One region of the Streptomyces sp. NPDC007162 genome, then DNA from elsewhere that is predicted to be linked to it. Evidence: riboswitches for the same ligand, from Rfam matches in the RefSeq annotation. Region 1 holds a riboswitch; each other region holds the start of a gene.

What was found. Region 1 has a riboswitch for cyclic di-AMP ahead of ABZ646_RS33195 (transglycosylase family protein). Riboswitches for the same ligand answer to the same signal wherever they lie in the genome.
Positions count from the first base shown of each region.
Region 2: another riboswitch for cyclic di-AMP. It lies ahead of ABZ646_RS05635 (transglycosylase SLT domain-containing protein); the one in region 1 lies ahead of ABZ646_RS33195 (transglycosylase family protein).
Region 3: another riboswitch for cyclic di-AMP. It lies ahead of ABZ646_RS13540 (M23 family metallopeptidase); the one in region 1 lies ahead of ABZ646_RS33195 (transglycosylase family protein).

Region 1 is NZ_JBEYFC010000383.1:263-7,670, reverse strand. It holds gene ABZ646_RS33215 (Ppx/GppA phosphatase family protein) at 313-1,254, opposite strand; gene ABZ646_RS33210 (DUF501 domain-containing protein) at 1,251-1,805, opposite strand; gene ABZ646_RS33205 (septum formation initiator family protein) at 1,835-2,311, opposite strand; gene eno (phosphopyruvate hydratase) at 2,419-3,705, opposite strand; gene ABZ646_RS33195 (transglycosylase family protein) at 3,994-4,695, opposite strand; cyclic di-AMP (ydaO/yuaA leader) riboswitch at 4,699-4,902, opposite strand; gene ABZ646_RS33190 (transglycosylase family protein) at 5,085-6,095, opposite strand; gene ABZ646_RS33185 (cytochrome P450) at 6,303-7,408, shown strand, end outside.
Region 2 is NZ_JBEYFC010000028.1:4,495-11,902, forward strand. It holds gene ABZ646_RS05620 (ABC transporter ATP-binding protein) at 1-104, opposite strand, end outside; gene ABZ646_RS05625 (DUF2092 domain-containing protein) at 168-1,421, opposite strand; gene ABZ646_RS05630 (polyprenyl synthetase family protein) at 1,833-2,843, opposite strand; cyclic di-AMP (ydaO/yuaA leader) riboswitch at 3,739-3,935, shown strand; gene ABZ646_RS05635 (transglycosylase SLT domain-containing protein) at 3,941-4,423, shown strand; gene ABZ646_RS05640 (HAD family hydrolase) at 4,437-5,243, opposite strand; gene ABZ646_RS05645 (ATP-grasp domain-containing protein) at 5,862-7,127, opposite strand; gene fahA (fumarylacetoacetase) at 7,383-7,408, shown strand, end outside.
Region 3 is NZ_JBEYFC010000088.1:862-8,269, forward strand. It holds gene ABZ646_RS13535 (pitrilysin family protein) at 1-1,042, shown strand, start outside; cyclic di-AMP (ydaO/yuaA leader) riboswitch at 1,234-1,397, shown strand; gene ABZ646_RS13540 (M23 family metallopeptidase) at 1,410-2,165, shown strand; gene ABZ646_RS13545 (GntR family transcriptional regulator) at 2,358-3,053, shown strand; gene ABZ646_RS13550 (HPr family phosphocarrier protein) at 3,324-3,605, opposite strand; gene ABZ646_RS13555 (GNAT family N-acetyltransferase) at 3,782-6,610, shown strand; gene ABZ646_RS13560 (DUF5998 family protein) at 6,693-7,289, shown strand; gene ABZ646_RS13565 (nucleotide pyrophosphatase/phosphodiesterase family protein) at 7,289-7,408, shown strand, end outside.

The sequences.
Region 1 (7,408 bases):
CACTTCCGATACGACCCGTTGTCAATGCCGCGTGAGCTGCCTCTCCAGGCTTCCGGGGGCATCGTGAGGGCACCCGATGTCACCCGCACGAGCGCCTCCCGGAACGCTCCCTGGACGCTCTCCTGAGCACCCGCGAAGGCCTGTTGAGACCCCTTACGGCCCAACGGACCCCTGCGGACCCCTCAGCTGCGCCGAATTCCTTGTGAAGAACTTCACGAAGCTTTCCGACGGAGTGTCGTGGCACGGCGTGTCACGGGCCGAAAAACCGCTCATCCGTAGACCTGACCTGCTCAGTCGAGGCCTCCGACACGGCTACGCGAGGGACCAGGCAATGCCGTCCAGGATGTCGTGCTCGCTCACCACGACCTCCGTCGCCCCCACCCGTTCCATGATCGACTGAAGGACGAGGGCGCCCGCGGCGATCACGTCCACCCGGCCGGGGTGCATGGAGGGAACGGCCGCCCGCTCGGCGTGCGTCGACCGCAGCAGCCACTCGGTGATCTCCCGGACCCGGGCGTAGGGGATGCGGGAGTGGTGGATGGCGGCGGAGTCGTACTCCGGCAGGTCCTGGTGGATCGCCGCGAGGGTGGTGACGGAGCCCGCGAGACCGACCAGGGTGCGCGCCTCGCGCAGCGGCACGGTCTCCTCCGCGAGATCGAGGGCGCGCTCGATGTCGGCCCACATGGAGGCGGTCTCGGCCTCGGTCGGCGGATCGCTGACCCGCCCCTCGTGCACCAGGTGCCGCTCGGTCATCCGCACACAGCCCACGTCCACCGACCGGGCGGCCCGCACGTGCTCGGCGCCCACGACGAACTCCGTCGACCCGCCGCCGATGTCCACGACGAGGAACGGCTTGGCGAGGTCGTCGCGGCCCACCAGCTCCCTCGTCGCGCCCGTGAAGGAGAACTCCGCCTCCTGGTCGCCGCTGATGACCTCCGGCTCCACGCCGAGGATGTCCAGCACGCCGCGCACGAACTCGTCCCGGTTCTCGGCGTCCCGGGACGCCGAGGTGGCCACGAACCGCAGCCGCTCCGCCCCGTACTCCTTGATGACCGCCGCGTACTCACGGCAGGCCGCGAAGGTCCGCTCCAGCGCCTGGGGCGCGAGCCGCCCGGTCCGGTCGACCCCCTCCCCGAGCCGCACGATCACCATCCGCCGGTCCAGGTCGACGAGCTCCCCGGTCTCCGGGTCCGCGTCGGCGACGAGGAGCCGGATGGAGTTGGTGCCACAGTCGACGGCGGCGACGCGGGTCACTTGTCGTCCTCCGGGGTGTGCGCCGAAGCGTGGTCACCGGCGAGCGTCACACAGGCCCCCTTGGCCCACCACTCCGGCAGCATCGCGATCGCCTCGTCGCCGAGCGGGTTGACGCCCGGCCCCGCCGCCAGCGAGTGCGCCACGAGCACGTGCAGGCACTTCACCCGGTCCGGCATCCCCCCGGCGCTGGGGAACCCGGTCAGTTCCTCGATCTCGTCCCGGCGCCGGATGTAGTCCTCGTGCGCGGCCCGGTACGCCGCCGCCAGCTCCGGATCACTCTCCAGCCGCGCCGTCATCTCCTTCATCACGCCGTTGGCCTCGAGGGTCCCGATCGCGGACGCGGCCTTCGGGCACGTCAGGTAGTACAGCGTCGGGAACGGCGTCCCGTCCGGCAGCCGCGGCGCGGTCTCCACGACGTCCGGCTGCCCGCAGGGGCACCGGTGCGCGATCGCCCGCAGCCCGCGCGGCGGCCGCCCGAGCTGCTGCTTGAAGGCCTCGACGTCGGCGTCGGTGGGCTCGGTACGCGGAGTGGAGGGCGGAGGCGTGTGCATGACTGTGTTCTGCGTGGCTTTCTGTCGGTTCACTGGTCGGACGCGTCGGACTTGTCGACGCCGTCCCAGACGTTCGCGTACCAGGGCCGGTCGGCCGCCCCGAGGTATGCGCGCGCCTGCCTGGCGGCACCGGGGTCGATCACGACGTAGCCGGTCTCCCCCGGCATCACGTAGTGCAGTCGCTGCCGGATCTGCTGCTCGGCGTACGAGTCGTCCTGCCACCGCGCCTTCAGGTCGCGCAGCTGCTCGACCCGCTGTCTGGCCTGCCGCTGCTGACGCTGCTGGTCGGCGATCTCGGCGCGCTGGGAGACGTACTGCCGCATCGGATAGGCGAGCGCCACGACCATCGTGCACAGCACGATCGCGAGCAGCGCCGCACGGCCGGTGAGCCGGGATCGGCGGGCCTGACGTTTGGTCTGGGAGCGGTAGACCCGGGCCGCCGTCTGCTCGCCGAGCAGCTTGAGCCTGGTCGCGGTGGAGAACCGGTCCCGGTCCCTCACGGCCATGTCCCCGCCTCCCTGATACGTGCGTACGTCCCCGCACACGGTACGGGACCGGGTACGGGGACGTTCGTACGACTGGCTAAGCCTTACCCACTAGAGGGGGTACCGGCTCAGCCCTTGAAGCGGGGGAACGCGGAGCGGCCGGCGTACACCGCCGCGTCGTCGAGGATCTCCTCGATGCGCAGCAGCTGGTTGTACTTGGCGACGCGCTCGGAGCGGGCCGGGGCGCCGGTCTTGATCTGGCCGCAGTTGGTGGCGACGGCCAGGTCGGCGATGGTGACGTCCTCGGTCTCGCCGGAGCGGTGGGACATCATGCACTTGAAGCCGTTGCGCTGGGCGAGCTCGACGGCGTCCAGGGTCTCGGTGAGCGAGCCGATCTGGTTCACCTTCACCAGGAGGGCGTTGGCGGTGCCCTCCTCGATGCCGCGGGCCAGGCGCTCCGGGTTGGTGACGAACAGGTCGTCGCCGACGATCTGCACCTTGTCGCCGAGCTTGTCGGTGAGGACCTTCCAGCCCGCCCAGTCGTCCTCGAACAGCGGGTCCTCGATGGAGACCAGCGGGTAGGAGGCGACGAGCTCCTCGTAGTACTCGGTCATCTCGGCGGCCGAGCGGGACTTGCCCTCGAACTCGTACTTGCCGTCCTTGTAGAACTCGGACGCGGCGACGTCGAGCGCGAGCGCGATCTGCTCGCCGGGGACGTAACCGGCCTGCTTGATGGCCTCCAGGATGAGGTCGAGCGCGGCGCGGTTGGACTCCAGGTTCGGGGCGAAGCCGCCCTCGTCGCCGAGGCCGGTGGCCAGGCCCTTGCCCTTCAGGACCTTCTTCAGGGTGTGGTAGACCTCGGCACCCCAGCGCAGCGCCTCGGAGAAGGACTCCGCGCCGATCGGGGCGATCATGAACTCCTGGATGTCGACGTTGGAGTCCGCGTGCGAGCCGCCGTTGAGGATGTTCATCATCGGCACCGGCAGCAGGTGCGCGTTCGGGCCGCCCAGGTAGCGGAACAGCGGCAGGTCGGACGCCTCGGAGGCGGCGTGCGCGACGGCCAGGGAGACACCGAGGATGGCGTTGGCGCCGAGCGAGCCCTTGTTGTCGGTGGCGTCCAGGTCGAACATGGCCTGGTCGATCAGGCGCTGCTCGGTGGCGTCGTAGCCGACCAGCTCCGGGCCGATCTGCTCGATCACGGCGAGGACGGCCTTCTCGACACCCTTGCCGAGGTAGCGGTTGGGGTCGCCGTCACGGAGCTCGATGGCCTCGAAGGCACCGGTGGAGGCGCCGGAGGGAACGGCGGCACGACCCGTGCTGCCGTCGTCGAGGCCGACCTCGACCTCGACCGTGGGGTTGCCTCGGGAGTCCAGGATTTCCCGGGCTACGACGACGTCGATGGACGGCACGAGCATCTCCTTCTTGGGATGTGACGCTGGTTGTGCGGGGCGCACGCGGACCTGGTCGGCCCTTGCTCAGCCTTGCGACTAGAGCCTAACCGTCCCAGGGCCGTCAGCCAGCCGACCGACCGGCCCGTGGACACCCTGACGGTACTCATTGTTCATGCGCGGAACAAAGGGGGGCCCGATGAAGAACGGGAGAAGAGCGGGTCAAGGAGTGTGGCCGCAAAGAGAAACCCCGCTCCGGTGCGTTCGGGGGAAAACGCACCGGAGCGGGGGCCCGTGGGGGACGGGGGCTGAGCCTTACTTCAGGTGCAGCTGCTGGCCCGGGTAGATGACGTCGGCGTCGTCGACGATGTCCTTGTTCAGCTTGAACAGGGCCTGCCAGCCGCCCTTGACCTTGTGCTTCTCGGCGATCGAGCTGAGGGTGTCGCCCTTGACGACCTTGTACTCGCCGTCGCCCTTCCTGACCTTCTTGCCGGTCGGAGTGGTGACGGTCTTCTTGGCGGCCGGACGCTCGGCGGACCGGGAGGCGGGCTGGGTGTCCGTCGTGCGGCTGCTCGTGCCGGCGCCGCTGCTCGACGAGCCGGAGGAGCTGGAGCCGGAGGAGCTGGAGCCGCCGCCCGTGTAGGCGGCGCCGGACAGGCCCTTGCCGCAGACCGGCCAGGCACCCTTGCCCTGGGCGGCGAGGACCTTCTCGGCGATCTGGATCTGCTGCGCCTTGGTGGCCTGGTTGGCCTGCGGGGCGTAGGCGGTGCCGCCGTACGCGGCCCAGGTGGAGGCGGAGAACTGCAGACCGCCGTAGTAGCCGTTGCCGGTGTTGATGGCCCAGTTGCCACCGGACTCGCACTGGGCGACGGTGTCCCACTCGGAGGCGGTGGCGGCGGAGGCGCTGCCGACCGCCATCAGCGGGGCGGCGACGGCGGCACCGGTGACACCGGCGACGGCGATGGCGCGGACGGCCTTGGACGGACGACGGTGCTTGCCCTTGCCGGAAAACAGCATGGAAGATCCCCTCACCGACGCCTGCGAGGTGAGCTGTCGGGTTCGGGCCGGTTGAGTTGCCCGGCCGCACGTCCGCTTTCGCGAGACGCGCGGCTCCACCCCTAGCCGGTTCCGGCGGCCTTTCGGCCGTGAGGCCCCTGAGGGCTCAACTGCCGGACCCGGCGCTTACCTTGGGTCCCCCGCTCCTGCCTACGGCGCTTGACGCGACGACTGTTCCCGGGCGGCCGCTGGCAGGACTCGGCGTTGCGACAGCCGGGGCTCGTGGTGACGAGCGGCCTTGACCGTAAACAGACGATCAGGTGAATTTCAAAGATGATCAGGGCTTCTGAGACTCATCCCACACTTTCACCAAAACAGACATTAACCTCGAAGCGGGACGCCAACTCCCGCTACTTTTGGCCCGTTTCGCTGCCGAGTTTCAGGGTCTGACCGGGGGCGATGTCGTTCGGGTCGGTGCCGATGTCCGCCTTGTTCGCGGCATAGAGCGCGCGCCACCCGCCGTCGAGACCAAGGGAGTCGGCGATGGAGGCGAGGGTGTCACCGTCGCGGACGGTGTAGGTGCCGGCGTCGACGGAGGCGTGACGACCGGAGGATGCCGCCTTCTGACCGTTTGTCACGTTTTCATCCGCCGAGTCACCGCGATGCTTGCCACCGCCACTGACGGCACCCGTGTCGACCAGGCTCCAAGAGCTGCCGGTCTGCCACGAATTGTCCGAGTCGTCACCTGCGTCCGGGACCACCGGGTTCTCGCTCGCCTCCGTGGCGGCGGAGGCGGAAGGCGTCGACTTGCCTGCCTTGTCTTCCTTGCCCGACTTGTCGGGGGTGGCCGCCTTGGAGTCGCCGCTCGCACTGGAACTCGGGGCGGGGGACGCGGATTCGGTCCCGGAACCCTTCGCCGTGGACGAGGCACCGGAGTCGGTCGAGGAGGACGAGTCCGACAGCCCGGAGGACGAGTCGGCGGAATCGGAGGAACCGGACGAATCATTCGATCCGTCGAGGCCCGTGTCGACGTTCACCGAGACGTCGTCCGACGAGAGCCCGGCCAGCAGGGCGCAGGTCCGCCAGGGCTTGGTGCCCTGGTCGGCGAGTATCTTCTCGGCGACCGCGATCTGCTGCGAACGGCTCGCCTGGTCGGGCGTGGCGGCGTAGTCCGTGCCGCCGTACTTGTCCCAGTCATCCTGGGACATCTGCAGCCCGCCGTAGTAGCCGTTGCCGCTGTCCATGCTCCACGAGCCGGCGCTCTCGCACTCGGCCACCTTGTCCCAGGTGGTGCCGTCGGCCGCGTTGGCGCTCGCCGCACCGAGCAGCGGGATCGCGATGGCGGAGCCGGTCACTCCGGCCGCGACGAGAAGAGCCGGAGCCTGACGGGGGCGACGGTGACGACCGTTCCCGGAGAGCATGCGGAAACCTTTCGAGCGACAGCGGTGACCTGCGCGACGGGTCCCGCAGGGGCGCCGCGCTGATGGGTGAACGTATCGGCAGACGATCACTTGTCACAAGTCAATCCCTTGCAGATCACGTGAAGATCACAGACGTGAGCGCGCCTCACGTTCTGCTCGACCGCCCCGAGACGGCGTGCACGGACCGCCTCCGGATACGGTCTTCCCGTGAACGTCCCGAACACCGCTCCTGAACTCTTCAGCTGGGAGTTCGCCGCCGACCCCTACCCGGCCTACGCCTGGTTGCGCCAGCATTCCCCCGTTCACTGGACGAAGCTTCCCAGCGGGGTGGAGGCATGGTTGGTGACCCGCTACGCCGACGCACGTCAGGCTCTCGCGGACGGGCGGCTCTCGAAGAATCCCGACCATCACGCCGAGGATGCACACGGCAAGAGCAGAACCGGCATCCCCGGTGAGCGCAGCGCCAACCTCATGACGCATCTGCTCAATATCGACCCGCCGGACCACACACGTCTGCGCCGCCTCGTCTCCAAGGCGTTCACTCCGCGCCGTGTGGCACACATGGCGCCTCGTGTGCAGGAGCTGACCGATGACCTCATCGACCGGTTCGCTCCGCAGGGCAGGGCCGACCTCATCCACGACTTCGCCTTCCCCCTTCCCATCTACGCGATCTGCGACCTGCTCGGCGTGCCGCACGAGGACCAGGACAAGTTCTGCGAGTGGGCCGGCATGATGATCCGGCACGGAGGAGGCCCGCGCGGCGGCGTCGCCCGGTCCGTCAAGAAGATCCGCGACTACCTTGCCGAACTCATCCACCGCAAACGCGGTGACCTCGGCGATGACCTGATCTCAGGGCTCATCCGCGCCTCCGACCACGGGGAACACCTCACCGAGAACGAAGCCGCCGCAATGTGCTTCGTGCTTCTGTTCGCGGGTTTCGAGACCACCATCAACCTCATCGGCAACGGCGTGTACGCACTGCTGCGCAACCCCGCACAACGGGCACGGCTCCTGCAGTCGATCGAGGCCGGCGACACCGGGCTGCTCGACACCGCGGTCGAAGAGCTGCTCCGCTACGACGGACCGGTGGAGCTGGCCACCTGGCGGTACGCCACCGAACCCCTCACCATCGGCGGCCAACGGATCGCCACCGGCGACCCGGTGCTTGTCGTCCTTGCCGCCGCCGACCGCGATCCGGCACGGTTCCCTGAGCCCGACACCCTCGACCTGGCCCGCGTGGACAATCAGCATCTCGGATACGGCCACGGCATCCACTACTGTCTCGGTGCCCCCTTGGCCCGTCTCGAAGGCCG
Region 2 (7,408 bases), on a different contig from region 1:
GGGGTGTCCTCGGGGGTGTCCTCCCGAGGAATGTCACCCCTTGAGGTGTCACCCTCCGCGCCCGGGCCCTCCGGCTCCGGCTCCGCGGCGGACGGTCGGTCCATCGGCTCCCTCGTTTCGTCCTGCCTCGCGGCACAGGGTACGTACTCTCGCCGCGCCGACCCCGGCTAGCCCTCGTTCGCCGCCTTCACCAGGGCCGCCTTGTCCACGGCACCGACGTACACCTTGCCGTTGTCCGTGATCAGGGCGTTGATCAGCCGGGTGGAGAAGACGGTGCCCTTGCCGAACTTTCCGGAGACCGGGTCGCCGAGCGAGCCGAGGAAGCCGCTCAGGTCGCCTGCCTTGCCGGAGGCGGAGCCGGAGCCCGTGGGCAGGCCGCCCTTGCTGCCGGAGTCGAGGACGGCTATGGAGTTCCAGCCCTTGCCGAGGACGTCGAAGCCCTCCTTCTCCAGGCCCTTGGGAGCACCCTTGCCGGGCGTCCCGGTGGCCTTGCCGCTCTTTCCGCTGTCGCCGTGCCGGTCGGACCCGCCGGTCCTGCCCGCCTTGTCGCCCTCGGTGACCTTGGCGCCCTTGGGCGGGGTGAAGTCGAAGGTCGACGCGGCCGGCTTCGCGAAGCTGACCTGGGTGTATCCGGCGTCCACGACGGCCGCGCCGCCGCTCGACGGGGTGAGCGTGAACTTCAGCGGCGTTCCGGTCTTGGCGTCCACCGCGATGCTGATCGCGCCGACCGTCGTACCGGACTGCTTGGGCTTGACGACCAGACGGTAGGCGTCCCGGCCGGCCACCTGGGCGGTGCCGTCGACCTTCACCGAAGTGGTGTCGTCGACCGACTTGAGCACCTGGTCGGCGAAGTCCTTGGGCGTGGCCGGGGCTTCGTGCTGCTCCTTGCCGGAGTCCGCGGCGGTTGAGTGGTAGACCTCGTTGGACTTGCTGTCGTAGCCCCAGACGTCCGTGCCGTTGTGGATGAGGCTGTACTCGGCGCCGCTCTCCAGCAGCGACACTTTCTGCTTCTCGGGGCCGTCGGCGGCCACGCGCAGGGTGTGCGTACCGGTGGCCAGCTCGGTGAGCTTGGCCGTCGGGTCGGCGGAGGAGCCGCCGCCGCCCTGGGTGGCGCCGGACATCAGGCTGCTCTCCAGGCCGCCGAGGTCGGGCAGACCGAGGTCAGTGCTGATCTTCACGGTGCCGGACAGCTGCTGCACGTCCGAGTTGGCGATCTTGTTGATGAGTTCCTGTGCGCTGATCTTCGGCAGGTTGGGGTCACCGGAGTCGGCGAGCGCCGGGACCAGGCCGATCGTGGCCGCGGCCACCCCCACCACCGTGACCGGCACGACGTACCGCGCGGCCTTGCGCCGCCGCTCGGCGCGCCGCTCGTCGTCGGCCTGCGCGATCGCCGCGCTGTCGTCGGATTCGTACGGTGCCATGTGTGCCTTACCTCCGTCGTCGGCGGCGGCCGTCCTCGCACGTGTCCCACCCTGAGCCGCCATTCTCACCCGAATCGGTGAGCGGTGGTGATTTCCGTGGTTTCCATCTCACCAAATCGGAGGCGTTCAGGCGTCAGACCGAGGAGCCAACTCCACGTACGCCTGCGGTATGACATGAGGGCGCCGGCGCCTCCCCCGACCCGTAGGGGTCATACGGTGAAGGCGCCTCCTGCGGGATGTTGGAGTCCGGTGCGGCGCAGGGGGTGACATGGGGTGCCAGGGCAGGTGCCGTCGGGTCGGGGACCGGCCCGGTCCGCGGGCATGGCGCAGGCCGCGGACGCTCCGGTGCGGGGAGTTCGAACAGCCCGGGAGATCTCCAGGGGGATGCGAAGGGCCCGCAGGGTGCCGGGCCTATCCGGCCCGGTGCACCACCGCGTCGCACAGCTCCACCAGCGTGGCCTTCGGGTCGCACTCCGGCAGCGGTGCCAGTGCGGCCCGCGCCTCCTCCGCGTACCGGACGGCGTCCCGGCGCGCCTCCTCCAGCGCCGGGTTCACCCGGAGCGCGGCGAGCGCCTGCGCGTGCCGGGCGTCGTCCGTGAGGTCGGAGTCCAGCAGCTCGCACAGCGCGATGTCCTCGGCCAGCCCCAGCCGGGCTGCCCGCTCCCGCAACCGCAGCACGGGGAGGGTGGGAACGCCCTCGCGCAGGTCCGTGCCCGGGGTCTTCCCGGACTCGTGCGAGTCGGAGGCGATGTCGAGGACGTCGTCGGCGAGCTGGAAGGCGACTCCGAGCCGCTCGCCGTACTGGGTGAGGACGTCCACGACCGTCTCGTCGGCGCCGGACATCATCGCGCCGAAACGGCAGGAGACCGCCACCAGGGAGCCCGTCTTGCCGCCTAGGACGTCGAGGTAGTGGTCGACCGGGTCGCGCCCGTCCGAAGGCCCCGCCGTCTCCAGGATCTGGCCGGTCACCAGCCGCTCGAACGCGAGGGCCTGGACACGGACCGCCTCGGGCCCGAGGTCGGCGAGGATCTGCGAGGCGCGCGCGAACAGGAAGTCACCGGTGAGGACGGCGACGGAGTTGCCCCAACGCGTGTTGGCGCTGTCCACACCGCGCCGCACGGAGGCCTCGTCCATGACGTCGTCGTGGTACAGGGTGGCGAGGTGGGTGAGCTCGACGACGACGGCCGACGGCACGACACCCGGCGCGTAGGGGTCGCCGAACTGGGCGGCGAGCATCACCAGCAGCGGCCGGAACCTCTTGCCGCCGGCCCGTACGAGGTGCTGCGCGGCCTCCGTGATGAAGGGGACCTCGCTCTTGGTGGCCTCTAGCAGGCCTTCCTCGACAGCCGCCAATCCAGCCTGGACATCGGCTTCCAGAGCCTGGTCCCGCACGCTCAGCCCGAACGGCCCGACGACGGTCACGAGGGTCTCCTGTCTGCTGGTGTCCACTGGCGATTACACGGTTTGTCGATAGGTCGCTGCCATCACTCAAGTCAGCGTATCCGGTCAGGTTTCGATCACGGAGGGCGCCCACGGTTACACCCCGGGCGTCACCGGATCACGACCGGTATGTTTTTGATCAGCCGATAAGACCTGACATCTACTGACTTAACAGGAACTGCGGACTCTTGTCCCGGTACGCGGCATACGCCGTGTCCCGAGCCGCCACCCGCCCGGGTACGGCGACGGCCACCCCCGGTGAATCGTTCCGCAGAGACGATCACACTCGCTCCGGCCGATGTCACCCACCTGGACGCACCCTCTCCGCCCGCCGAAGCGTCAGGGCCGCCACACCACGGACACCGGCTCGAACACCCCCTCCCCGGGTGACCAGAATCACGCGCCACACCGCTCGGCAACTCCCGGCACATCGCGAGGCCTTCGCGCGGCCTGCCGTCAACACGGCGACCACACCCGACGAATGACACCCGAAAGGCCTATTCGATCCCTAGGGCATCAAATTTCATCCAATCCGACAATTAGGACAATATCTGAAACCCGGGGCGTCACGGACTACTTCACAACCCCGGCAAGGCAACGCAGGCGGATTCCACGGATCCCTCATGTCTGCTTTGCCGCGATTGCGCTTTCGTGAAGTAGGTCACTTGGGCCCATATGTTCCAAGTGCCGCAAGATGCCCTCCCTCGCCTTTCCCTGTGCGTCAGTTGAGGCTTGGCGACCGCAAAGGATCAAGTGCCTCATACGCCTCAGACCAAGGTCAATCGGTGTGTTGTGTGAATCCACCACTTGTTCCGGACATGTGCTCTCGCATACGTTCCCGCTCGCCGGGCGGACGCCGAATCCTGCCGCCGCCCGTCCTAACCCATCGACGAGTTCATTCGTACGGCAGGAGCGGGGGAACCAGGTAAGTCGCCGGACCGGGGCGGCCGCCGTCATCGACGGACGCCGTCTCGGACCGGCTAGGGGTGAAGTCGCGTCGCCTTCGGGTGGCGCGGCCGGGCACTCCCCGAGCCCGAACCCGACAGCTCACCTCGCAGGCGACGGAGAGGAACTTCGCCATGCCCGCTGCCGCCCAGCCCCGCCGCACCCGCATCGCCCGCACGCTCGCCGTCATCGGTACCGGCGCCGCCGTACTCGCCCTCCCCCTCATCGGCGCGGCCAGCGCCTCCGCCGCCACCCCCGCCACCGCCACGACGGCCTCGACGACGCCCGCCGGGTACCCGAACAACCTCGACGGCTGGATCCGCGAGTCGCTCGCGATCATGGCCCAGAAGGGCATCCCGGGCTCCTACAACGGCATCTACCGCAACGTGATCCGCGAGTCGTCCGGCAACCCGCGGGCCATCAACCTCTGGGACTCCAACGCGGCCGCCGGCATCCCGTCCAAGGGCCTGCTCCAGGTGATCGACCCGACGTTCAACGCCTACCACGTGGCGGGCACGTCGTTCGACATCTACGACCCGGTCGCGAACATCACCGCCGCCTGCAACTACGCCGCCGCGCGGTACGGCTCGATCGACAACGTCTACGGCGCGTACTGACCGACGCCCCGCATCACACGAAGAGTCTTTCGAGGACGACGGCGATGCCGTCGTCCTCGTTCGACGTGGTGATCTCGTCGGCCCTCGCCCTGAGCTCCGGGTGCGCGTTGGCCATGGCCACTCCGTAGGCCGCCCAGTCGAGCATCGGGATGTCGTTGGGCATGTCACCGAAGGCGATGGCCCGTTCGGGACACAGCCCCAAGTGGTCGGCGGCCAGCGCCAGCCCGGTCGCCTTGGTCACCCCGCATGGCTGGAGCTCCACCGTCCCCGGCCCCGACATGGTGACCGTCGCCAGCGAACCCACCACCGCGCGGGCGGTCGCCGCCAGTTCGTCGTCGGACAGGGTGTGGTGGCGCAGCAGCACCTTGCTGATGGGCGCGCACCACAGGTCGTCACGCCGTTCCACGCGCAGCGCGGGCAGCGTGGGGTGGGGCATCAGATAGCCCGGTTCGATGAGCGTGAGCCCGTCCACGCCGTCCTGGTCGACCGCCGCGTACACCTGGCCGACCTCCGCCTCGATCTTGCCGAGCGCGGTCTCCGCCAGCTCCCGGTCCAGGGTGACCGACCACAGCAGACGGTGCGTGCCGGCGTCGTACACCTGCGCGCCCTGGCCGCAGACCGCGAGCCCCGTGCAGCCGAGGTCGTCGAGGAGCGGGCGCACTCTCGGTGCGGGGCGGCCGGTCACCACGAGGTGCGTGGCGCCGGCCCGGTCGGTCCGCGCCAGGGCGGCGAGCGACCGGTCCGAGAGGGTGTCGTCGGCACGCAGCAGCGTGCCGTCCAGGTCGGTGGCGATCAGTGAGTACGGGGAGGGTGCGACCATGATCAGAGAATACGGACAGCACGCCTCTGGGACTCACTGTGCGTTTCGGCCTCAAGTGGCGCCCGCCGCCTCGGTGATGGGGTGTTGTCAGTGAGGCCGAATACGTTCGCGGTGAGGTGGCGGCACCGGTGCGACGGGGGCGGTCGTGGTGACATACGGGACGGCGGGTCTCCGTGCGCATCTGCGGGAGGCGTCGGCCGCGGCGCTGGAGCGGTTTCCGGCGCAGTGGAGACCAGGACCCCCGCACGTCGGCCGGTATCCGGCGGCCGACGCCGACGGTCGCAGCCCTGATGCGGCGACCGGCCACAACGCCGAGCGTCAGGACGAGGCCGAAAGGCGCCTGGCGGATCCGGGCAGGGCGCGCTCGCACTGCCCGTGCCGACTGCTCAACGGCGTCGAGATGCCGTGCAACTGCCGGAGGACCCCGTCTGGAGTGCGTTGCCGGTCGAGGAGATCGGGCGGATAGGACTCCGGTTCGACGGGGACGGCGACGACGCCGAACTGGACGAGGAGCCAGCCCTGTTGGGCTTGGGGTGGCACGGCCGGGACGGGTGACGGCCCGGGACGGGGCGAGCGTCGGGGGGCGAGAGCCGGGTCCGGGGCCGAACACGGTGGCGCCTACCTCCCGGAGGTGCCGGAACCGCGCCGGTTCGTCCGCCACAGCTGGTACAGGTGCTTCGCCCCAGGACGCACGAACCGCGCGAGCATCGTGACGAACGGCAGCGGGTCGTCACCCGCCAGCCAGGCCAGCTCGGTGCCGCTCGGCCGCCCGGGCGCGTGCGGCGTCGTATAGCCGCTGCGGCGGTAGGCCAGGAGGGCGGGCAGGTCGATGTTCTCCACGACATACCGGTGGCCGGCGCGCTGTTCCCCCTCCGGAACGCGGCGACCGGTCAGATCCAGGTGCATGGCGCGGACCACGTCCACACCCGAATCGCTCTCGAAGAGCCGGAACTGGGCGCCCACGCGCGGGTTGAAGTCGAGCAGCTTGTACTGCCCGTCGCGACGGTCGAAGCGCAGGTCGAGGTCGATGATGCCGGTGAAGCCGATCTGTTTGATGAAACGCGCGGCGAGATCCGCGAGTTCCGGGTTGTCCACGACGTACGCGTTCGCGGTCATGCCCGCGTGCGGCGGCCAGGAGCGCACCTTCACCCCGGTGAACAGGGCGCGCGGAGTGGAGTCGGCGTCGAAGTAGGCGTGCACGATCCAGTCCTCGGCCTCCTCCCGCGGCAGGTACTCCTGGAGGATGACACCCGGATGGGTGCCCCAGTCACGGGCGAGGGTGAGCAGCCCCTCCCGGGTGGCGATCCGCGTCGTGCCGTTGACCGCGGGTTGTTTGCGCCGGACGAACGCCTCGCGGTTCTTGGCCACGATCGGGAAGCGCGCCTTCTCCGCGAAGTCGACGATCTCCTCGTACGACTGCGGGAAGGCGGCCTCCGGACTGGGGATGCCGTGTTCCACGCACAGGTCGTGCAGCCCCTGCTTGCTGGCCAGCCGACGCGGCAGTCCGGGCTCCACGCGAGGGAAGAGGAAACGGTCGCCGAGCGCGTCCTGGTGTTCGGCGATCAGGACGGCGGCCTCCTCGTCGGTGGGGATCAGCACGGTCGGACGGCCGATACGGCGGCCGATGCGCAGCAGTCCCTCGACGAGATGATCCGGTTCCTCGGCACCTGTCGTCGGCCATACGAACGCCCGTTTGAGATACCGGGAGGAGGCCGCCGGCGTGTACGGGTCCTCCGTGATCGCGTACATGGGCACGCCGAGGCGACCCAGACTGCGTATCGCGCCGACCCCGCCGTGGTGCAGCGGATAGTCGCCGAACTTGACGATCAGGCCCGGCACGTCGCGGTCCGCCTCGAACGGCACGCTGACGGCATTCCTGGCCACGGGTCCCCCCACGTGTCCCCCCTACGGACCGGACCCACCCCGTCCGTGTCCCCCAAAGGACGCTAAGCCGGAATTGCCCCCTCCGACAAGGCCTATTCGGACATTGCGAACTCTTTAGACACTGCCACGACAGCCGACTCACCCGTAACGTGTGGCGCGACCACATGGAACGCCGTGCACCGTCCCGACGATGTCCCCACATGGCCGGGCCACGCACGACACGGATGAGAGCGAGGCAGCCACCCCATGCCCCCCTTGCCCCCCTTCGAGGTCCCCGAGGG
Region 3 (7,408 bases), on a different contig from region 1:
CTCCCGCCTCGCCAAGGGCCTCGGACTGCTCTCCGACGCCCTCAGGGCGCCCGCCTTCGCCGACAGCGAGGTCGAGCGGCTGGTCCGCAACCGCCTCGACGAGATCCCGCACGAGCTGGCCAACCCCAGCCGCCGTGCCGCCAAGCAGCTCTACAAGGAGCTGTTCCCGGCGACCGCGCGGATGTCCCGCCCGCGCCAGGGCACCGAGGACACCGTCGAGAAGATCGACGCCGCCGCCGTACGCGCGTTCTACGACCGTCATGTGCGCCCCGCCACCGCCACCGCGGTCATCGTCGGCGACCTGACCGGCATCGACCTGGACGCGCTGCTCGGCGACACCCTGGGCGCCTGGACCGGCTCCACCGCCGAGCCCCGGCCGGTGCCACCGGTGACCGCCGACGACACCGGACGGGTCGTCATCGTGGACCGCCCCGGCGCCGTCCAGACGCAGCTGCTCATCGGCCGCGTCGGCCCCGACCGGCACGACCGGGTCTGGCCCGCCCAGGTGCTCGGCACCTACTGCCTGGGCGGCACCCTCACCTCCCGCCTGGACCGCGTGCTGCGCGAGGAGAAGGGCTACACGTACGGCGTCCGCTCCTTCGGGCAGGTGCTGCGCTCCGCCCCCGACGGCAGCGGTGCCTCCATGCTGGCCATCAGCGGCTCCGTGGACACCCCCAACACGGGCCCCGCCCTCGACGACCTGTGGACGGTTCTGCGCACCCTCGCCGCCGAGGGACTCACCGACGCCGAGCGCGACGTCGCCGTGCAGAACCTCGTCGGTGTGGCGCCGCTCAAGTACGAGACGGCGGCGGCCGTCGCCGGCACCCTCGCCGACCAGGTCGAGCAGCACCTGCCCGACGACTTCCAGGCCACGCTCTACCGGCAACTGGCCGCCACCGGCACCGTGGAGGCCACCGCGGCGGTCGTGAACGCCTTCCCGGTGGACCGTCTGGTGACCGTCCTCGTCGGCGACGCGGCGCAGATCAAGGAGCCCGTCGAGGCCCTCGGCATCGGCGAAGTGACCGTCGTCGCGGCGGAGTAGCCTCACGCGCGCGTGCGGAGCCCTGGCGGCCGTCGGCCACCAGGGCTCTCGTATGTCCGAATTGGGGCGGAGGTTGCCTTTCTGCCCTGTGGGATGCGCTACAAAAACCGCGATCCGTTTGAGTCTTGAAAGAACGCCACCGTAGTTTCCTTCGGGCTGTCCGTCAGGCACTGCGCCGCACCCGCGGCACCGGACAGCCATCGCCGAGTCCCCGTACGGCGCGAGCCAGGGGAGCCGGGGACCCACGCAGTCCCTGGGGTGAATCGGGCGCCCGCGCGTGTCGCGAGGGGGTCCGTAGGAGACCTTCCTGCTCCGAACCCGTCAGCTAACCCGGTAGGCGAGAGGGAAGGAAAGGACCAGCCTCTACATGGCGTTCATGTGCGCCTCCGGGAAGCACCGTCGTCCCGGCCGGGTGAAGCGCACCACCGCGCAGGCCGCCGGCATCGCGGCCCTCACCACCACCGGTGTCATCGGCACCGTCTCCGCCGCCCCGGCGCTCGCCGCCGAGAACTCCGTCGAGCAGACCGGTCTCACCCCGGTCATCACGGTCAGCGACTCGGTCGCCGAGCATGTCGACGCCCAGGCCGCCGCGCAGCAGGCCGAAGCCGAGCGCAAGGCGGCCGAGCAGGCCGCGCGCGAGAAGGCCGCGGCGCAGGCCGAGAAGGAGCGCGAGGCCAAGGCGCGGGCCGCGCGGGAGGCCGAGCGCAAGCGCCTCAACGCCTTCGTCGCTCCGATCAGCGACTCGTACGTGTCCACCGGCTACAAGACCGGCGGCTCCCTGTGGTCCTCCGGCTCCCACACCGGCATCGACTTCCACGCCGCCAGTGGCACGGTCGTGCACGCGGTCGGCACCGGCACGGTCGTCTCCACCGGCTGGGGCGGGGCGTACGGCAACCAGATCGTCATCAAGATGGCCGACGGCATGTACACCCAGTACGGCCACCTGTCGTCCATCGGCGTCTCCGTGGGGCAGCAGGTGACCCCGGGCCAGCAGATCGGCCTGTCCGGGTCCACCGGCAACACCACCGGCCCCCACCTCCACTTCGAGGCCCGCACGACCGCGGAGTACGGCTCCGACGTCGACCCGGTCGCCTACCTCCGCAAGCACGGCGTGAACGTCTGACGGCGGCTCTTTTCGGCGAGATCCTGCGAAGCCCCGGCAGCCTGCCGGGGCTTTCGCCGTTTTCGCGCCCCCACTGTCCAAAAAATACTCATGGATTCCGGCCCCCCGTCGGAAATTCCCGCGCATTGCAATAGAGTCGCGGAACCGGCGTCACTCGGCGGCGTTTCACGGGGATTAAGGCGGAGGTCGGACATGCGTATTCCGGCGCACTCGGTATGCACGGCGATCCGGGACGACATCGTCGCGGGTGTCCACGAGCGCGGCAGCCGGCTCACCGAGGAACTCCTGGCCCGCCGCTACGGCGTCTCGCGCGTCCCCGTCCGCGAGGCGCTGCGCACCCTGGAGGCCGAGGGCTTCGTCGTGACGCGCCGGCACGCGGGCGCGTGCGTGGCGGAACCGACCGAGCAGGAGGCCGCGGACCTGCTGGAGATGCGTCTGCTCCTGGAGCCGCTCGGCGCCCTGCGGGCCGCCCAGCGCCGCACCGAGGCCCACCTGAAGGTGCTGCGCGGGCTGGTCAGGCTGGGTCAGGAGCGGGCCAGGACGGGCAACAGCGACGACCTGCGCTCGCTGGGCGGCTGGTTCCACGAGACGCTCGCCCAGGCTTCCGCCAGCCACGCCCTGACCTCGACGCTCACCCAGTTGCGGCACAAGATCGCCTGGATGTACACGGTGGAGGCGCCCGTCAGTCCGGTGGACTCCTGGGCGGAGCACGGCGCGATCGTGGACGCCGTGGCGCGCGGTGACGGCGAGCGCGCCCGGGCGGTGACGGCCCTGCACACCGAGCGCTCCACGGTCTTCCACCGGCTCCGGTTTCCCGGCGCCGCCGAACGGGCGAACGGTGTGAGGACTTCGCAACGTCCCGTAAACATGTCGGGCGTGCGGCATTAACACGGGCGCCGTATACAAAGAGGTGTTATTCGGCGGGGCCTGTTTTTCGTCGCCCTTATTCAAGTGCGCCCTTATTCAAGCGTGCGCCCGTGTTCCAAGCGTGCACGCATGTCCAAACGTGCCCCCATGCCCAAACGTGCCCCTATTGAGGCGTGCCCTTGTGCAGTGTGCCGCTGATTCCGGCTGCGTGTCTTTCGGGCGCGAAAAGGGCGGGGCCGCGCCGGCCCCCGGAGGGGTGGCGCGGCCCCGGTCGTGCGGGCGCTGCGGTGCTCAGACGGTCTCGGGGAGTTCCTCGAGGCCCTCGGCGACCAGCTTGGCCAGGCGGTCGAGGGCGGCGTCCGCGCCCTCGGCGTCGGAGGCGAGGACGATCTCCTCGCCGCCCTGGGCGCCCAGCCCCAGGACAGCCAGCATGGAGGCCGCGTTGACGGGGCTGCCCCCGGCCTTGGCGATCGTGACCGGGACGCCTGCGGCCGTGGCGGCTCGGACGAAGATGGAAGCGGGGCGGGCGTGGAGGCCCTCGGCCCAGCCGACGTTGACGCGGCGCTCAGCCATGTGATGCTGCCCTTCGGTGTTCAGGGTTGTCTAGACCAGTTTTCCATATCGTGAAGCATCCCCGGAGCGGACCTGAGTCCCTCCGGGTGTGTCGCCGGACCGCGGCCTCGGTCCGGCTTCCGTCCTCCACAGACTGCCTCGCGCCGTTGTCGGACGCGAGCCGTACTCTGGGGCCCATGCAGACCCCGGCGGACCCGCAGGACCGGCACGAGTACCCGTCCCACTGGGAGGCTGACGTGGTGCTGCGCGACGGCGGTACCGCGCGCATCCGGCCCATCACCGTCGATGATGCCGACCGCCTGGTCAGCTTCTACGAGCAGGTCTCGGACGAGTCGAAGTACTACCGCTTCTTCGCGCCCTACCCCAGGCTCTCCGCCAAGGACGTCCACCGCTTCACTCACCACGACTTTGTGGACAGGGTGGGACTCGCGGCCACTATCGGCGGCGAGTTCATCGCAACCGTACGCTATGACCGCATTGGCGCCGACGGCACGCCCGCCTCCGCACCCGCCGACGAGGCCGAGGTCGCCTTCCTCGTCCAGGACGCCCACCAGGGCCGCGGGGTCGCCTCCGCCCTCCTGGAGCACATCGCCGCCGTCGCGCGCGAGCGCGGGATCCGCCGGTTCGCCGCCGAGGTGCTGCCCGCCAACAGCCGGATGATCAAGGTGTTCACGGACGCCGGCTACACCCAGAAGCGCAGCTTCGAGGACGGCGTCGTCCGCCTGGAGTTCGGCCTGGAGCCCACGGACCGCTCGGTCGCCGTCCAGCAGGCCCGCGAGCAGCGCGCCGAGGCCCGTTCGGTGCGACGGCTGCTGGCGCCCGGCTCCGTGGCGGTGATCGGCGTCGGCCGTGCGCCCGGCGGGGTGGGCCGCAGCGTTCTCGGCAACCTCCGGGACGCCGGGTTCACCGGCCGTCTGCACGCGGTGAACCGGGCCTTCCCCGAGGACCTCAAGGAGGTCGACGGGGTGCCCGCGCACCGCTCCGTACGGGACATCGAAGAACCGGTGGACCTGGCGGTGGTCGCCGTACCCGCCGACCACGTCCCCGACGTCGTCACCGAGTGCGGGGAGCACGGCGTCCAGGGCCTCGTCGTCCTCGCCGCCGGCTATGCGGAGAGCGGGCCCGACGGCCGCGAACGCCAGCGCGAACTGGTCCGCCGCGCGCGCACGTACGGCATGCGGATCATCGGGCCCAACGCCTTCGGGGTCATCAACACCGCGGACGACGTCCGGCTGAACGCGTCCCTCGCGCCCGAGATGCCGCGCCCCGGCCGCATCGGGCTGTTCGCCCAGTCCGGCGCCATCGGCATCGCCCTGCTGTCCCGGCTGCACCGGCGGGGCGGCGGAGTCACCGGGACCACGGGTGTGTCCACCTTCGTCTCGTCGGGCAACCGCGCGGACGTCTCCGGCAACGACGTGCTCCAGTACTGGTACGACGACCCCGAGACCGACGTCGTCCTCATGTACCTGGAGTCGATCGGCAACCCCCGCAAGTTCACCCGGCTCGCACGGCGCACGGCGGCCGCCAAGCCGCTGGTCGTGGTGCAGGGCGCCGGATCGGCGCCGCAGGGGCACGCGGTACGGGCGACGCGGCTGCCGCACGCCACGGTCTCCGCGCTGCTGCGGCAGGCCGGGGTGATCCGTGTCGACACGATCACCGAACTGGTCGACGCGGGTCTGCTGCTCGCACGGCAGCCGTTGCCGTCCGGGCCGCGGGTCGCCATCCTCGGGAACTCCGAGTCGCTGGGGCTGCTGACGTACGACCGGTGCCTCGCGGAAGGGCTGCGCCCGGCCAGGCCGCTGGACCTGACGACCGGGGCGACCGCGGCCGACTTCCACCGGGCGCTGGCCCGGGCGCTGGCGGACGAGTCCTGCGACGCGGTGGTCGTGACGGCAATACCGGCGATCGGGGAGGGACCGGTCGGGGACGCCGAGCTGGCCGAGGCGCTGCGGTCGGCGGCCGAGTCGGTGCCCGGGAAACCCGTGCTGGTGGTGCACGTGGAGCTCGGGGGGCTGGCGGAGGCGCTGTCGGCCGCGGGCCGTACCGCGCCCCAGGCGGGGGCGACGGCACCGGGCACCGGCGGCGGTACCCACCCGGTCCCCGCCGCGGAACCGCTTCCCACCGCGGTGAGCCACTCGTACTCCCGTCTCATCCCCGCCTACCCCGCCGCCGAGCGCGCCGTGCGGGCGCTCGCCGAGGCCGTGAAATACGCGCAGTGGCGGCGGGAGGCCGCCGAGCCCGGACGGGTGCCCGAGTACGACGACATCGACGAGAAGGGGGCCGCCGCGCTGATCGGCGCGCTGCTCGCGCGCGGCCAGGGCCTCACCCTCGGCGTCGAGGAGACCTGCGCGCTGCTCGGCAGGTACGGGATCCCCGTGCACCGGGCGCTGCCCGCGCCCAGCCCCGACGCCGCCGTCCGGGCCGCCCGCGACCTCGGCTACCCGGTGGCGCTCAAGGCCACCGCTCCCCAGCTGCGGCATCGCGCGGACCTGGGCGGTGTGCGTCTCGACCTCGCGGACGAGGAGCAACTACGCCGGGCCTACGCCGAGTTGGCACAGCTGTTCGGGCCCGCCGAGGAGCTGCGGCCGGTGGTGCAGCGGATGGCGCCCCGGGGCGTCGACACCGTCGTACGGGCCGTGATCGACCCGGCGGCCGGGGCCGTGCTCTCGTTCGGGCTCGCCGGGGCCGCCTCGCAGCTGCTCGACGACATGGCGCACCGGCTGGTTCCGGTCACCGACCGGGACGCGACCTCGCTGGTGCGGTCGATCCGGACCGCACCCCTGCTGTTCGGCTGGCGCGGCTCCGCCCCCGTCGACACGCCCGCCCTGGAGGAGCTGCTGCTCAGGGTCTCCCGGCTGGTCGACGACCACCCGGAGGTGGTGGCGGTCACCCTGGAACCGGTCGTGGTCGCCCGGCAGGGCGTGAGCGTCCTCGGTGCCACGGTCCGCCTCGCACCCCCGCCGGCCCGCGACGACCTCGGCCCCCGCACCCTGCCCGCGTACTGAGGGCGGCGAACCCCCGCGGCCGGTGGCGGCGTTCGAGGAGGGTGCCCGTGACTGGCCCGGCGCCCCCTGCCCACGGATTAGGATGGACGCCATGGCCAAGACCAGTACGACGACCCAGGGGCTGCGCGTCGCGATCGAGCGCAGCGGCTACTACCCGGCCCTCGTGGCCGAGGCGGTGGAGGCTGCCGTGGGCGGTGAGCCGATCCGGTCGTACCTGGTCCACCAGGAGACGACGTTCGACCAGAACGAGGTGCGGCGGCACGTGACCGTGCTCGTCCTCACCGGAAACCGCTTCATCGTCAGCCACACCGACGAGCAGGCCGCCGACAGCACCTCCCCGACGCCGTACGCCACCACCTCGACGGAGTCCGTCAAGCTCGGCCGGATCTCGTCGGTCGTGGTCAGCCGGGTGGTCGCCAACCCGGAGCAGTACACGCCGGGGACCCTGCCCCGGGAGATCGTGCTGACCATCGGCTGGGGGGCCGTCTCCCGGATCGACCTGGAGCCCGCCGCCTGCGGTGACCCCAACTGCGAGGCCGACCACGGCTACACGGGCAGCTCCACGGCGGACGACCTCAGCCTGCGCGTGAGCGAGGCCGGGGACGGCCCGGAGACGGTGCGCCAGGCGCTCGCCTTCGCGCAGGCGATCTCCGAGGCGACCGCGGACGTCACACGCTGATGGCGTACGCCGCCTGGGACCATCCGGAACCCCTCACCCTCGGCTCCGCGCCGCTGCCCGAGTACGGCAGCGGCTCCCTCGCCGACCTCCTGCCCACCCTGGCCGCCGGGATGGCCGTA